Regions from separate parts of the Rhizobium cerradonense genome, predicted to be linked through region 3. Evidence: predicted binding sites of a transcription regulator. Region 3 holds the regulator's gene; each other region holds the start of a gene.
The links. Region 3 encodes LexA, which represses DNA repair genes until DNA is damaged. Its sites were predicted from a motif close to TGTTCNNNNTGTGTTCNG; they were not measured.
Positions count from the first base shown of each region.

Region 1: the regulator LexA is predicted to act here: its motif matches at 3,315-3,332, upstream of dnaE (DNA polymerase III subunit alpha).
Region 2: the regulator LexA is predicted to act here: its motif matches at 4,032-4,049, upstream of PH547_RS03570 (ATP-dependent helicase).

Region 1 is NZ_JAQJCK010000003.1:565,629-571,142, forward strand. Features, by position in the region: gene proS (proline--tRNA ligase) at 1-31, shown strand, start outside; gene PH547_RS10320 (lipoprotein-releasing ABC transporter permease subunit) at 54-1,364, shown strand; gene PH547_RS10325 (ABC transporter ATP-binding protein) at 1,380-2,063, shown strand; gene PH547_RS10330 (DUF5680 domain-containing protein) at 2,073-2,540, opposite strand; gene PH547_RS10335 (hypothetical protein) at 2,625-3,212, opposite strand; gene dnaE (DNA polymerase III subunit alpha) at 3,569-5,514, shown strand, end outside.
Region 2 is NZ_JAQJCK010000001.1:727,930-733,443, reverse strand. Features, by position in the region: gene pncA (bifunctional nicotinamidase/pyrazinamidase) at 1-171, opposite strand, end outside; gene PH547_RS03575 (amino acid ABC transporter substrate-binding protein) at 581-1,450, shown strand; gene PH547_RS03570 (ATP-dependent helicase) at 1,517-3,979, opposite strand; gene PH547_RS03565 (flagellin N-terminal helical domain-containing protein) at 4,435-5,448, shown strand.
Region 3 is NZ_JAQJCK010000001.1:177,572-183,085, reverse strand. Features, by position in the region: gene PH547_RS00960 (mechanosensitive ion channel family protein) at 1-1,655, shown strand, start outside; gene PH547_RS00955 (DUF2721 domain-containing protein) at 1,762-2,253, shown strand; gene lexA (transcriptional repressor LexA) at 2,647-3,369, shown strand; gene PH547_RS00945 (ComEC/Rec2 family competence protein) at 3,350-5,514, opposite strand, start outside.

The DNA of each region.
Region 1 (5,514 bases), on a different contig from region 3:
CGAAGCGGCGATCAATCGGCTGGCAGGCTGATAAACGATAGGATGAGAAGCGAATGGCGGTAGGCGAGGCAGTGAAGCAGCAGGAGAAGGCCTTCAAAACCGGCCCGTCATCGCGTCCGTTCTCCGGCTTCGAGCGGCTTGTCGCCTGGCGCTATCTGCGCGCCCGGCGCAAGGAGGCGTCGATCTCGGTCATCGCCGGCTTCTCGCTGGTCGGTATCATGCTGGGCGTTGCGGCATTGATCATCGTCATGGCGGTCATGAACGGTTTTCGCGCCGAGCTCTTCAAGCAGATTCTTGGTTTCAACGGCCATGTCGTTGTTCAGCCCGTGGATTCGCCGCTGAATGATTATGCCGCGCTGGCACAGAGGCTCGCTGCCGTCCCCGGTGTCACCATGGCCCTGCCGCTGGTCGAAGGCGAGACGCTTGCCTCCGGTCGCGGCGGTTCGGGAACCGGTGCGCTCGTGCGCGGCATCCGCGCCGAAGACCTCACCAAGCTCAAGACCGTTTCGGACCACATCGTCGATGGCGACATGGTCGGCTTCACCGCCGGCCAGGGCGTCATGGTGGGTTCGCGTCTGGCGCGGCAACTGGGTCTGACGGTCGGCGACCAGATTACGCTGACTGCGCCGGAGGGCGACGTGACGCCTTTCGGGGTCAATCCGCGCGTCAAGGCCTATACGATCTCCGGCATCTTCGAAGTCGGCATGTCGGAATACGATTCCTCCGTCGTCTTCATGCCGCTGGAGGAGGCGCAGCTCTTTTTCAATGCCGAGGGGATCGTCGAGAAGATCGAGCTTTTCGTCAGCAACCCGGATGATGTCGACGCACTGAGGCCGCAGATCGAAGCGGCGGCGGGGCGGCAGGTCTTTCTGACAGACTGGCGGCAGGTGAACGAGACCTTCTTCTCGGCGCTGCAGGTCGAGCGCAACACCATGTTCATGATCCTGACGCTGATTGTCATCGTCGCGGCGCTCAACATCATTTCCGGTCTGATCATGCTGGTGAAGGACAAGGGAAGCGACATCGCCATTTTGCGCACCATGGGCGCGACGTCGGGGGCGATCATGCGCATCTTCTTCATGACGGGCGCGGCGATCGGCGTCGTCGGCACCGTCGCCGGCGTCGCGCTCGGGGTCGTCGTCTGCCTCAACATCGAATCGATCCGTCAGTTCTTCTCCTGGATATCCGGCACGGTGATCTTCAATCCCGAGGTCTATTTCCTCAGCAAGTTGCCGGCGGAAATGAATCTCGGCGAGACCCTCTCCGTGGTCGTGATGGCGCTGACGCTCTCCTTCCTCGCCACGATCTTTCCGGCCTGGCGTGCCTCGCGGCTCGATCCGGTGCAGGCGCTAAGGTACGAATAAGGAATTCCACATTTGATCAAACGCAACGTCGTTCTCCAGCTTACGGGCGTGGAGCGTCATTACGGGCAGGGCGAAACGCGGCTGTCGATCCTGAAGGGCGCCGATTTCGCCTTGACCAGCGGCGAGATCGTTGCCCTGGTCGCGCCGTCGGGAACGGGGAAATCGACGCTTCTGCACGTTGCCGGCCTGCTCGAACATCCAGATGGCGGCGAGGTGACGATTAATGGCCAGGCCTGTGAGGGACTGTCCGATGAAAAGCGCACGGCCGTCCGTCGCAGCGAGATTGGCTTCGTCTATCAGTTCCACCATCTGTTGCCCGAGTTTTCCGCGCTAGAAAACATCATGATGCCGCAGTTGATTTCCGGTCTCTCCCGGAAAGAGGCAAGCGCTCGCGCTGCCCAGCTCCTCGACTATATGCGCATTGGTCATCGCGCCGATCACCGCCCGGCCGAGCTTTCCGGCGGTGAGCAACAGCGCGTCGCGATTGCCCGCGCCGTTGCCAACGCACCGCTGGTGCTTTTGGCCGACGAGCCGACCGGCAACCTCGATCCTGATACGGCGCATTACGTCTTCGACGCGCTGGAGGCGCTGGTGCGTCAGTCCGGGCTTGCCGCGCTGATCGCCACGCACAATCACGAACTGGCGGCTCGCATGGACCGCCGCGTGACTATCCATGACGGTAAGGTCGTCGAATTCTGACGGTGCCCATCAAGGGACGATCAGTCCGCCGCGGTAATCCAGCTCATAGGCCTTACGTCCGTTTACGAGGATGACCTCATGGCCGATAAAATGATCGCAGCCGCCGGTACTGCGATCGACATACTGGCCAAATGAATGGGTGAATTCGAAACCGCCGAGAAAGCGTTTCTCATCGAGGTAGAGCCGCATGAGCGCCGCCTTGATGACCATCCCTGCAGCCCTGCCATCTATCAGATCGGGCTCGACGATTCGTCCAAAATAATTCATCGCCCAGACCGGCTCGTCATCGTACCAGACGACTTCCTGTCCGGCGAAATCCGTGCCGCCGAAATAGCTATCGAGATAGCGGCAGCGGCCGCTGGCATAGCCGATGTCATGCGAGCCGCTCCGGCAGGACGGCAGCCTCTCGCCATCGCCGACATAGGTCTCCGCCTTCGCGGCAACAATAAAATCGTTCAGCGCGGCAAGATCCGGCATGTCCCTCTCCATTCGTGGTGAGGGCACAGAATGCCACGCGCTCGATAGCAAGTAAAGAACATACGGTGAACAAATGAAAAGCCGCTACGTGTTTTCCCCACAAACTTTCCGGCCGATATCGTCTTTCCAGTCCTGGATCTTGATGGTTTTGGCTTGAGTCTGGAGTTCCCTGCCACTCTTCGTCGCCTTGCCCGTCAGGACATTGTAGTCGCAGCTATAGCTTCTATCGGCTTCGAGATTGTCCCGGTAATCAAAGGTGTAGCCGGCGACGACGAAGGCGTTGTTGCGGAAGGCGAGGGTGAGCGTCTGATGCCAGCGGTCGCGCCCGATCGCGTCATTCTGGGACATGACGGCGATCGAACCATTGGGCAGCGCCGTGATCGAAGGCTCCTGACCGAAGATACCGCCCGGCTCGCCTCGGCCCCATACTTTGTCGGGTGCGGCGGCCGCCAGCTTGAGCAACTGATGTTCTTTGTCGCGGAGATAAATATAGATGCCGATCGTGGTCTCGTCGTCTGGCGGGGCCAACGCCAGCAAAGCAAGGTCCGGCTTACCGTCCTTGTTCCAATCGCCGACCGCCGCGTCGATGATGCGGTCGGGCGCAATGGTATCGTCAGCGTGAGCCGCGGATGTAACCGAAAGCAGAATGAGAGCGCAGGCAAGTGGTTTCATCGTGATCCCCCCTCGCGTTTTCATAGCTTAGGGGTTGTGCTTCGGTCCATTGGTACTCTTCAAAATACTGATGATGAAAATTATTGATGCAGCTATTGACTCTCGAACATAAATAGAACAAAAAAGAAACATAACGAGTAAGGAGCGCGTAAATGACCGATATCATTCGAGACGTTGCAGCATTCACCTCCATCGTCATGTTTGTCGCCAGCTTTTCCCTCATCATGATGGCGATGTGAAACTTATCCCCACGGGTGTTGCGATGCGCCCGTGAATCATGAAGTCAACTTATGGACTTTATCGTCCGCTATGCCGAAAATGCAGCCGATTCATTTGGGCATGCGGAAAGGCATATGATGGCGGATATGATGAGCAGCGGCGCAGCGGGTGCGCCGGTCGGAGATACGCCGGAATTCGTGCATCTTCGCGTCCATTCCGCATATTCTCTGCTCGAAGGCGCATTGCCGCTAAAGAAGATCCTCGCCAAGGCGGCGGGCGACAATCAGCCGGCCATCGCCATCACCGATACCAACAACCTTTTCATCGCGCTGGAGTTTTCCCAGAAGGCGATGGATGAGGGCCTGCAGCCGATCATCGGCTGCCAGGTGTCGATCGACATGGAAGATAGTGTCGAGGGCGAAAAGCGCGGCCCGCAACAGGCACTCGCCAAGCTGCCGTCCATCGTGTTGCTCGCCGCCACGGAGCGGGGCTATGAGCGGCTGGTCGATCTCGTGAGCCGCGCCTATCTGGGCGGCGAAGGCAATCAGGCTGTCCATATCACCGCCTCCTGGTTGAAGGAAATCGGCACGGACGGCATGATTGCGCTGACCGGTTCGCTTGGCGGTCCGGTCGATATGGCGTTGAAGGAAGGCCACGCGCCGCAGGCGCTGTCGCGTCTGCTGACGCTCAAGGACCTGTTCGGTGATCGGCTTTATGTCGAATTGCAACGTCACGGCACCTATGATCGTCGCCACGAACAGAAGATGATCGCGCTCGCCTATGAGCATGAATTGCCGCTGGTCGCGACCAACGAGGCCTTCTTCCCGACGCGTGAGGACTATGAGGCCCACGACGCCCTCATGGCGGTCGCCCACAATGCCATTGTTTCGGACGACACTCGTTTTCGCCTGACACCGGATCACTATTTGAAGAGCCGCGCCGATATGGCGAAGCTGTTCGCCAATCTGCCGGAAGCCTTGGAGAACACCGTCGAGATCGCCCGGCGCTGTTCCTTCGTCTTGAAGACACGCAAACCGATCCTGCCGCGCTTTACCGGCGCCACCGACGATCCGGAGGAAGCCGAACGCGCCGAGGCGGCGGAACTGCGCGCCCAGGCGGTCGAAGGTCTCGATCGGCGTCTCTCCTCGCTCGGCATGGCGGCCGGCTATGCGGAGAAGGACTATCGCGAGCGGCTGGAGTTCGAGCTCAGCGTCATCGAGCGCATGAAATTCCCCGGCTACTTTCTGATCGTCGCGGACTTCATCAAATGGGCCAAACAGCATGATATTCCGGTCGGCCCGGGCCGCGGTTCTGGCGCGGGCTCATTGGTTGCCTATGCGCTGACGATTACCGACGTCGATCCGCTGCGTTTCTCGCTGCTGTTCGAGCGCTTCCTCAATCCGTCGCGCGTGTCGATGCCGGACTTCGACATCGACTTCTGCCAGGATCGTCGCGAAGAGGTGATCCGCTATGTCCAGGCCAAATATGGTCGCGAGCAGGTGGCGCAGATCATCACTTTCGGTTCCCTTCAGGCGCGCGCCGCCCTTCGCGACGTTGGGCGCGTGCTGGAAATGCCCTACGGCCAGGTCGACAAGATCTGCAAGCTGGTGCCGAACAACCCCGCCAATCCGACCCCGCTCAGCAAGGCGATCGAGGAGGAACCACGTCTGCAGGAGGAGGCCGACAAGGAACCGGTCGTTGCCCGTCTGCTCGATATCGCCCAGAAGATCGAGGGCCTTTATCGCCATGCCTCGACACACGCCGCCGGCATCGTCATCGGCGATCGGCCGCTGTCGAAGCTGGTGCCGATGTATCGAGACCCGCGCTCCGACATGCCGGTCACCCAGTTCAACATGAAATGGGTGGAACAGGCCGGCCTGGTCAAGTTCGACTTCCTCGGCCTGAAGACGCTGACGGTTCTAAAGACAGCCGTCGATTTCGTCGCCAAGCGCGGCATTACGCTTGATCTCGCCAGCATTCCGCTCGACGACAAGAAGACTTACGACATGCTCTCGCGCGGTGAGACGGTCGGCGTGTTCCAGGTAGAAAGTGCGGGCATGCGCAAGGCGCTGATCGGCATGCG
Region 2 (5,514 bases), 550 kb from region 3:
GAAGCTGCCGTGGCCGGGGGGATGCCAATCCTGGGAGGCAAGAACCAGATCGTATTTGCCACTGTCGATCAGCCTGTTGGCGACAGGCGCCACCTGATCCCCATCCGGCACCGGCAGATTGCCGCCGGGGCAGAAGCCATTCTGGATATCAATCAGCAGCAGCGCTTTCATGGCTTGTCCTTCATCTCTGTTGCACTGCACGATGCCAAGCGTTGCGCGTTGGATCAAGCTTTTAATGCTCAGACTGAATATAAGGTGGAGCGCGATGGTTTTCGAGGGGCTATGCGGGCTTGTGGCTTGGGGGCCAGGGAATGCTTGAAGTGCACCGGACAATTGGGGCGGCATGTGGCAACGCACGCTGTTGAGATTGCTGACGGGTCGCGGTGACGTGCCGGACATTGAAGATACCTGGTGAATCTCAGGAAACTGAGGTGTCTTGCCAACCAGCGTCGCCGAGGTGTCCGCGATTGACAAATGAACGCGAAGCCATAATCTGCTTTTCAGCCCTTGCGATCATCCGTTTTTCGGAGACGAGGATAATGCTGGTGCCGTTGCCCCGCATACAGGTCTGGCCAAGCGCATGAGACGGTTGCTGCTGACGGGCCTTGCCGTTTTCTTTTCGATCTGCGGAGCGAGCGCCGGGACGCTCGACACGCTTCACCAGCATACAACCCTGCGCATCGGCTACATCGCCGACGAGGCACCGTTTTCATCCAGCAAGCCGAATGAAAAACCGACGGGATATGCCATCGACCTCTGCGGGAAGGTCGCGGACGAAATCGAGCATGCGGTTCCGCAGTTGAAGCGCGAATATGTAGAAATGACGCTGGCCAATGGTTTCGACGCTGTCAAGAACGGTCAGATCGACCTGCTTTGTGGGGCTATCACCGTCAATCTGGAGAGGCGGAAACTTGTCGATTTCTCACAGCCGATCTTCCTGACCGGAGCGAGCGCCCTGCTGCGCAAGGATTCGCCCGACTATCTGCACGCGCTTTTTCTCGACACGCCCGCCGTTCGTTCCGTTAGCCAGCGTGCTCCATCCACCAGCGTCATCGGCGTGCGCGCAAACACCACGACGGACGCAATATTGCGCGAGGCGCGCAGCATCGAGACGTCGAAAACCCGGATCGCCGATTTCGACACGCACGAAGACGGACTTAAGGCGCTGGAGGAACATAAGATCGACGCCTATTTTGCCGATCGGGTGCTACTCATGAGCTTGGCCCAGCGCGCGCACGATCCGTCCTTGCTTGAAGTCGGCGATCGCCTGTTCACGCATGAACCATATGCAATCGCCCTGAGGCGCGACGATGCCGACTTCCGCCTAGTGGTCGACCGCGCGCTCACGGATTTTTATCTATCGGACGATTTTCTGCCGCTACTGAAGACTTACTTCGGAAGCGAAGCGCCGATGCTGCACACGCAAATCATGATGGAGCATGTGCCCTAGCTCCGGGGCAAAGGGCATTGCGTTGGCAAAGCAGATGATCGATGCGGCAGATGCCCACCGCAACCGTCAAACCCTCTCCACAAACCCATCCAGCACCCTTTTCTGCCCAGCCCGATCGAAATCGATCGTCAGCTTGTTCCCTTCGATCTCGGAAACATTGCCGTTCCCAAACTTTATGTGGAAGACGCGGTCGCCGATCGCAAATTTAGAGGGTTCGGTGGAGGTGGATTTGGCGACGAGTTCGCCGTCGATGGTGCGGGTTTTGGGGCCGCTTTCGCCGTAGCCGATGCGTTCGACGGCGTGGCCGGAGCGGGAGCCCCAATTGTCGCGGGTGGCGTCGGTCTTGTTGGCCTGGGCGCGTTTCCAGCCGGGAGTGGAATAGGAGTTGGCGAAAGGGTCGGCCTTGTCGAAGCGCGACTGGCCATAGCCGCCGCGGCCGTAACCGCCGTAAGATTGCTCCATCTCGGCCACTTCGACATGGGTTTCCGGCAGTTCGTCGAGAAAGCGGGAAGGGATGGTCGATTGCCAGAGGCCGTGGATGCGGCGGTTGGAGACGAACCAAATGTGGCAGCGGCGCTTGGCGCGGGTGAGGCCGACATAGGCGAGGCGGCGTTCTTCCTCCAGGCCGGCGCGGCCGCTTTCGTCGAGCGAGCGCTGGTGTGGAAACAGGCCTTCCTCCCAGCCAGGCAGGAAGACGGTGTCGAATTCCAAGCCCTTGGCGGAGTGCAGCGTCATGATCGAGACTGCGTCCAGATCCTCGTTCTGCTCGGCGTCCATGACGAGGGCTACGTGTTCGAGGAAGCCGCGCATGGATTCGAAGCTTTCCATCGAGCGGATGAGTTCCTTCAGGTTTTCCAGCCGTCCGGGTGCTTCCGCCGATTTGTCATTCTTCCACATGTCGGTATAGCCGGACTCTTCGAGAATCTGCTCGGCAAGCTCGGTATGCGGGGTGTTTTCAAGCAGTCCCTGCCAGCGGCGGAAGGATTGCACGACGTCGAACAGCGCCTTGCGCGCCTTCGGCTTCATTTCGTCCGTTTCGATGATATCGGCCGCTGCCGCCAGCATCGGAATGTCGCGGACACGGGCGTAATCGTGCAGCGCGCGCACGGTGGTGTCGCCGAGGCCGCGCTTCGGCGTATTGATGATGCGTTCGAAGGCGAGGTCGTCGGCCGGCTGGCAGACGAGGCGGAAATAGGCCATGGCATCGCGGATTTCGAGGCGTTCGTAGAAGCGAGGGCCGCCAACGACGCGGTAGTTCAGGCCGAGCGTAACGAAGCGGTCTTCGAATTCACGCATCTGGAATGAGGCGCGCACGAGGATCGCCATGTCGTTGAGATTGTGCTTGTTGCGCTGAAGCTGCTCGATCTCCTCGCCGATCGCGCGGGCTTCCTCCTCGGAATCCCAGGAGGCGTGCACCTGCACCTTGATGTCGTCGGGATCGGAGCGGTCAGTGAATAGTGTCTTGCCAAGTCGGCCCTCATTATGGGCGATGAGATGTGCGGCCGCGCCGAGAATATGCTCGGTAGAGCGGTAATTGCGCTCCAGTTTGATGACCTTGGCGCCGGGAAAATCCTTTTCGAAACGCAGGATGTTGTCCACCTCAGCGCCGCGCCAGCCGTAGATCGACTGGTCGTCGTCACCGACGCAGCAGACATTCTGCAGCTCGCCCTTTTGCCGCTGCGCCAGTAAACGCAGCCACATATATTGAGCGGTGTTGGTGTCCTGATATTCGTCGACGAGGATGTAGCGGAACCGCTGGTGATAATCCTTCAATATATCAGGATTCTGACGGAACATATTGATCGGATGCAGCAAAAGGTCGCCGAAGTCGCAGGCGTTCAGCGTCTTCAAGCGGGCCTGATACGCGGTATAGAGGTCGCGTCCCTTGCCATTGGCAAAGGCGCGCGCATCGCCTTCCGGAATATCGGCCGGGCCAAGGCCCTTGTTCTTCCAGGTGTCGATCATCCCGGCAAATTGCTTGGCGGGCCAACGCTTGTCGTCCAGCCCCTCCGCCTGGATCAATTGCTTGATCAGGCGCACGACATCGTCAGTGTCGAGAATGGTGAAGCTCGAGGAGAGGCCGACCAGCTCGGAATGACGGCGCAGCAGCTTGACGCCTATCGAATGGAAAGTGCCGAGCCAGGGCATGCCTTCGACCGCGCCGCCGACGAGGAGGGCGATACGCTCCTTCATCTCGCGCGCGGCCTTGTTGGTGAAGGTAACGGCGAGGATCTGAGAGGGGAAGGCACGGTTGGTGGAAAGGATATGGGCGATGCGGGTCGTCAGCACCCGCGTCTTGCCGGTGCCGGCGCCGGCGAGCACCAGCACGGGCCCATCCAGCGTCTCGACCGCTTCCGCCTGTTCCGGATTGAGGCCAGCGAGATAGTCAGGGCGGCGGCCGCTGTCGCGCGCCGCCATGGCGCGGGCCGCAATACCGCCACCGGCGCTGGGGGCAGGGGCAGGCCGACGCGGCGCCGCGTGCTCCGGCTCCTCGTCAAAGAAGGGAATGTCGTCATGTCCGATGGTCATGCGGCTCAATGTAATGATTCTGCCCTGAAAGGCAAAAGAAACGGCCGGGAAATAGAACAAAAAGTGCACATTTCTTGGGTTGTTAGCCTTTCAAGGGACTGTCTCGCAGTTCCTGCGGCTTGTTGTTCAACGGAGCGGCGGCTGCATGAAGAGATGTAGGAAGCGGCATTGCGTGCGAAGGCGGCCAGGCTCCGGGCGGCGGAATGATCGCAACCTGAACGCGATAACGATTTTCTGATCGAGGGCGATTTATGGTAAATTGCCAGTTTCCATTATCGCTTTCTTAAGCATGATTGCTAATCATAGCGCCTGTAACCGCTCGAGTTTCAGGCGCTGTTTTTTTGCCGGACTCCACCTTCGCCGACTTCGGTTGGCCCGCGCGCATGAGCGCCCGCGGCATGGTTCCAATGTCTTCATGTATCTGTTGTGTATCGTTGCGTCCGGAGTCCTGTGTCGTGAGTATTTTTTCGACCTTCATAAGGGTAAGTTCCCCTGTCAAAACAGCCCTTGAAGTCCTTCGAAACACACAGGCGGATCTGAATGTCGCACAGCGTCAGATGTCATCCGGTCTGCGTGTGCAGACCGCTAAGGACAACGCCACTTACTGGACGATCTCGACATTGACGCGCACCGATATTGGCGCCGTCTCGGCCGTGCAGGATGCGCTGGGGCTTGCTGCTGCCACGGTCAGCACCGCCTCCACGGGCATCACCAGCGCAATCGATATCGTCACTCAGATCCGATCGAAGCTGGTGACTGGCTATGAGGGCAGTGTCGATAAGACCAAGCTCAACGACGAAATCTCCGAACTTAAGGACCAGCTTCGCAGCGTCGGCGAGTCGACGAGCTTCAACGGCGTCAACTGGGTCGTGCTGCAGAACGGTGACGATCCGACCGAGCCACACGAGATCCCGGGCTCCCTCATCCGCCACACCGATGGCACGGTTTCGATCGGCATGCTGAACTATGAGGGTGTCGGCTCGACCAGCGGCCCCATCGTATCGACGGATGCACGATATCTGATCGACGATCAGTCAAGCGGCACGGGCGGCTATGGCGTGCTCACCTCCACGGCTTTTGCAACGGAAGCGGGGGCAGCCGAGAACTATGTGCTGATCGGCAGTAAAAATGGCGATACCAGCGGGCAGGTGGAAATCTCGCTCGACGCCAATACGACACAGGGCGCCGTGACCGACATGGTCAACACCGTCACCGCCATGCTGCACCAACTGAACACGATAGGATCGGCCTTCGGCTCGTTGGAAACGCGCGTCAGTCTGCAAAACCAATTTGCCAGCAATCTCAGCGATTCGCTGACGAGTGGCGTCGGCAAGCTGGTCGATGCCGACATGGAGAGGCAATCAAGCAGGGTATTGGCGCTGCAGACGCAGCAGCAACTGGGATTGCAATCATTGTCGATTGCCAATGCCAGCTACGATACGGTGAGACAACTCTTCCAAAACCTCTGACGGCGGAAGCCTGGATTTCAAGGGGAATAGATCGGCGGAGCGGATCCAATCTCCTTGAACTGGTTA
Region 3 (5,514 bases):
TCGGTCTCGCTGCGGAATGGTTTTTCAAGAAAACCGTCCTGAAAGCCCAGTTTCCAAATCCTCTTGTCGCACATACGATCGGAGAATTAGGACCGTGGATCACTTTCACCCTCGTCAGCTCCGCCATTTTCCTAGCCATAGACTGGCCGCCGCTACTGCATGTGGTGATCCTGTTTTATCTGACGGCATTCATTGCCGCTCGCCTCGCATTTGCCGTCTGCAGACTATCGATGGACGCGGGCTCTCTGTCGGCCTTCGGCTATCGCAGGGCTTGTCTCTTCATTGCCGTTTTGGCGATAGCCGGCGCCACGACGTCGCTGACCAGACCGCTCTCCATCGACGGAGATGTCGGCACCGTCGTCTCCCACGGGTTCTCCATTCTCCTATTGCTGATCACGCTCGAAGCCGTGTGGCGGCGACCGGCCAAGGAAACCGCTGCCCGACAGTTAACGCTTATGAACATCCTTTATTCACTCTACGTTGCCTGCCTCTGGCTTCTTTGGGTGGCCAACTTCGTCGGCCTTTTCTGGCTTGGCATCTATGTCGTTGTTCTTCCGGGGCTATTGACTGCCGTCGGACGGACGGCCGAAGCATTCGCAAAGGGACGCTGGCCTAGTGACAACAAGAACAGTGCGCGCATGGTGCTGGCCGTCCGCGGTGCGCGCGCGCTCGTCATCGTAGCCGCGGTCGCCTGGATTACCGTCGTCTGGCACTATGATCCCAACATCCTCGCACGAGAAAATCCGGCGATCGACGCCGCTGTTCGCGGTGCGCTGAAGAGCGTCGTCGTTCTGATTTTGGCCGATCTCTGCTGGCAATTGTCGAGGGCATTCATTGACGAGAAATTGAGCGCCGCCGACAGCAGTGCCTCCTCGCCATCGGCGGAAGCCGCGCGCGCGGGCCGCCTTCGCACCCTGTTGCCGATCTTCCGCAACGCGCTGGCAGCCATCGTTATCGCAGCCGCCGTCCTCACCGTGCTGTCCGAAATGGGCGTGCAGATCGGGCCGTTGATTGCGGGGGCCGGCATATTCGGCGTGGCGATCGGCTTCGGCTCGCAAACGCTCGTCAAGGATATCGTCAGCGGCATTTTCTACCTGATGGACGATGCCTTCCGCGTCGGCGAATACGTTCAAAGCGGCAGCTACAAGGGAACCGTGGAATCTTTCAGCCTGCGTTCCGTCAGGCTTCGACATCATCATGGTCCGGTGTTCACAGTTCCCTTCGGCGAACTCGGCGCCGTTCAGAACATGAGCCGCGACTGGGCGATCGATAAATTCCTGCTACGGGTTCCGTTCAATACCGACGTCACCAAGGCGAAAAGGATCGTCAAGCAAATCGGAGAGCAGTTGAAAGAAGATCCGGAAATCGGACCGCAGATTCTTGAAACCCTGAAAATGAAGGGGGTGGAGCAAATTGGCGACTTCGGTATCGAACTGAGTTTTGCCTTTACCGCCCTCCCCGGTCGGCAAACCTACATACGGCGCCAGGCCTATACCATGATCCGCGACGCATTCATGGAAAACGGCATCGACTTCGCTCAGCCGACAGTGCAGGTGGGTGGCGAGGAAAAATCCGATGCCGCGATCGCAGCCATGACACTGCAGAGAAAGAAGATCGCTGAGCAAATGACGCAATCGGCAGCGCCGCCGACCTGAACGTTCGCGCGAGATCAGTAACCAGCCTCATCTCCGCGCGCTTCTTTGGCAAGGCGACACCTCTGGGGCGGATACCGGATGACGTTGGACAGAAAGGAGATCCAATGTGCTGAACGACCATCTGACGTCTATTGCCGCGCACGTTATTCAGATAGCGCTGACAGCGGTCTTTCTGCTGGCGGGCACTGCCGGGTGCCTCAATGTCTTTTCGGCCAGGCTCGCCCGCGTCTCCGACCGGGTCAACAGCCTTTTCGAACGGGTGACCTCTGAGGACCCGGATGAAACACGGTTGCTGCAGCTCTACTATCTGCGGCGGCGAACATTGGCGCTGGAGATCGCAGTTCTGCTCGGCACGACATCGGGCGTGTTCACATGCCTTGCGACGCTCGGCCTCATGGGCGGTGCGATTCGCCAGCAGTTTCGCGAGCAATTGCTGCTCTGGCTCTTTGGGCTTGCCGTCTTCGCACTCATGGGCGCCTTTGTGGCCTTTCTCGTCGAGATGATTCTGGCCGGGCGCAGCATGCTAAGGCAGATCGCCAACGACCGTACCTTGCTCGAGCACCGGCACGGGAGTTCGAGGAAAAGTTCAACCTATTGATATCCCGTCGAATATTACTACGGATGGCACCAATCCCGGCCCCTCAGAAATCCGGATTCCCAGTCAGATCCATAGCTTGCTCTCCATGGTTCGGAGAGTGTCGTCCTCCAAAGAGCTTATAGAACGAAGAACATGGCTTTTCGCCGCCTTGGAGATAATCAGTTTTGGGATCGTCCGAAATTTTGCTTCGCCCGATTCCGCATATATTTCTGCTATTTAGTTTGAAGGTGCCGGGAAAAAATCATCTGCCCGGGACCTGTTATGTTCCCCATTTATTTGATGCACCTACAAAATGTTCACCGAAATTTAAGGGCTTGCGGAACACATATGGAACATATAGTGTCCGTTCTGGATTTGTTTCACGACACCTTCTCAGTCCCGAGGTTCAAAACGATGTTGACGCGCAAGCAGCAGGAACTGCTTCTCTTCATTCACGAACGAATGAAGGAGTCCGGTGTTCCGCCATCTTTCGACGAGATGAAGGATGCGCTGGACCTTGCGTCCAAATCCGGTATTCACCGTCTCATCACGGCTTTGGAAGAGCGCGGCTTCATCCGTCGCCTGCCGAACCGAGCCCGAGCGCTGGAGGTCATCAAGCTGCCGGAGGCCTATAGCCCGAGCCTGCAGCCTCGCCGCGGCTTTTCGCCAAGCGTCATCGAGGGTAGCCTTGGCAAGCCGCAACTTGTGCCGCCGCCCGCACCCGCAAAGCCGGTGAGTGAGGACAACAACAGTTCGGTTTCGGTACCCGTCATGGGCCGCATTGCCGCCGGCGTTCCGATCTCGGCCATCCAGAACAATACTCACGACATCACCGTTCCCGCCGACATGCTCGGCTCCGGCGAGCATTATGCGCTGGAGGTCAAGGGCGACTCGATGATCGATGCCGGCATCTTTGATGGCGATACCGTCATCATCCGCAACGCCACGACCGCCAATCCCGGCGACATCGTCGTCGCTCTCGTCGATGATGAAGAGGCGACATTGAAGCGCTTCCGCCGCAAGGGAGCCTCGATCGCGCTTGAAGCGGCAAACCCTGCTTACGAAACCCGCATCTTCGGGCCGGATCGAGTGAAGGTACAAGGCAAGCTCGTCGGTCTCATTCGCCGCTATCACTGACCGGTGACGCCGGCTTGAGCGGCGCGCCAAAAGTGTCTGTTCGCCAGTCGTAGGAGCGATGCAGGCTCCATGGCCGCGAAAGGTTTTCAAACGCTGCCGTCATTATCGGTTTATCGGTGCTAAGGCTCATTTCGATGGACCCTGTGCGGCGCAATGTTGCACCTGTGAAGAGCGTGGCGCCAGAGCGGCAGCGATCAAGACGCAGCCGTACGGAGGTGATGACGATATTGGCCGTGTCGCAGGCCGGAGCGAGATAGGCGGCATCTTCAATGGTGACAAGCATGTCGCCATTATCCAGCATTGCCACGCACCATGCACCTTTTTGGCAGGCGAAACCGCCCGGCCCGGCCGCGTCTAATGCCGCATCCATCGCCTTTCGAACGGTGCTCTGTTCTTCGGAATTCAGGCGACGATGCTTGTCTGATTTGCTGATTTTGGGGAGCTGACTATCCGGCGGAAGCATCGTTGGCGGTTGCTGCTCGGTGATCGCCAATGCTCTTTGCCACTGCTCGAAGATGAAATCCGGCGGTTTTTCGCGGTTTGTCGTCAGCGCACCGTTGCGCAACAAGGCGACCAGCGTGCCGTCCTCGGAGATCATGAGATCAGGCTTCAGGACACCGGGGCCGAGCGCCACGACTGCGACCGAACCGGTGATCAAGAGCGCACCTGCATGTCGCAGCCATGTTCTCAGCAAGGTCATCAGCAAGAAGCCGGCTATGACCGTCGGGAACAGCCAGACCGGCAGCCGGCCGAAGGGAATATTACCGCCCCAGGCGGCAACCGTTTTGGCAATGACGATGACGACATCAAGTCCCCAGCCGGTTATCTGCCAGAAAGGGGCATCAACGCCAAATGGCATCAGTAGCGTCGCCGCCATGCCAAACGGCATGACGACAAAGGAGACGACCGGCATAGCCGCCAGATTGGCAACGAGGCCATATGTCGCCAACCGGTGAAAATGTTCTATCGAGAAGATTGCCGTCGATGCGCCGCCTATAAAAGAGGTCGACAATATGCTTCCGAAGAAACGGGAAACGAAGAGCAGCGGACGCATGACCCGGAACCGGGAGAGAACGCTCTCCCGATGCGGCCTCCTCGCCCAGAGCGAATAGCCGGACACCAACGCCAGGGTCGCGGCGTAAGACATCTGAAAACTTGGTCCGAGCGCCTGCGAAGGCGACAGTATGAGAATGACTATCGCCGATAGCGCCACGTTGCGCAGGCTGATGGATGGCCGGTCGAAGAGCACGGCGATCAGCATGATCGCCATCATGATGAAGGCACGCTCCGCGGATACCCCGAAGCCGGAAATGAGGTAATAAGCCGTCACTGTGACCAGCGCGCCGAAGGCCGCAATCTTCTTCGTTGGCCAAGCCTGTGCCACGCCGAAAAACAGACTGAGGGCATAGCGTAAACCGACATAAAAGATGCCCGCGGAGAGCGCCATGTTTAGGCCGGAGATGGCGATGATATGCGCAAGACCCGAGGTCCGCAGCGCTTCGGTCGTGTCGTCTGAGATCGCTCGTCTCTCATCGGTGACAAGCGAAGCCGCAAAGGCGCCGGTGTCTCCGGGCAAAAGCGTCCTGATTCTATCGCCGATATGGCTGCGCAAACCGGCAAGCCAGATATCCGCCTTGTCGAGGACCGATCCCTGAACTACATCACTAGTCGGTGACAATAGTGTCGGCGTTCCATAGGCAAAGCCATTCGCGCCGGTGCCATCGAAATAGGCGCTGAAGGCGAAATCGTTGAGGCCGGGCAAGGCAGGTCCGGCCGGCGGCGTCAACCGCGCTCTACCCTGAATGCGGTCGCCGAGTTCGAAGGGCTGGAGCTGTTTGCGCACGAAAATGGTGATCTGCGCCGGCGGCCTGCGAATGGTCGGTTTTTCCGTTGCCTCCAGGGCGACGACATAGCGCCAATGGCCCTTGTCGTCGGCTTCACGCCGTTCGATCCGCCCGGTGATGGTGGTCGTCACCGCAGAGTCGAGCATCACCGTCGATGCGCGCCAGGTTTCGCATTGCGCCAGAGCCATGCCGGAGCACATCAGCATGCCGGCAAACAATATGTGCCGTAGCACTCGCCCCGCGTGCTGCTGGCGGAAGAATGCGACAGCGAAGATAAGGAGGGCCGCAAAAACAGCTTGCG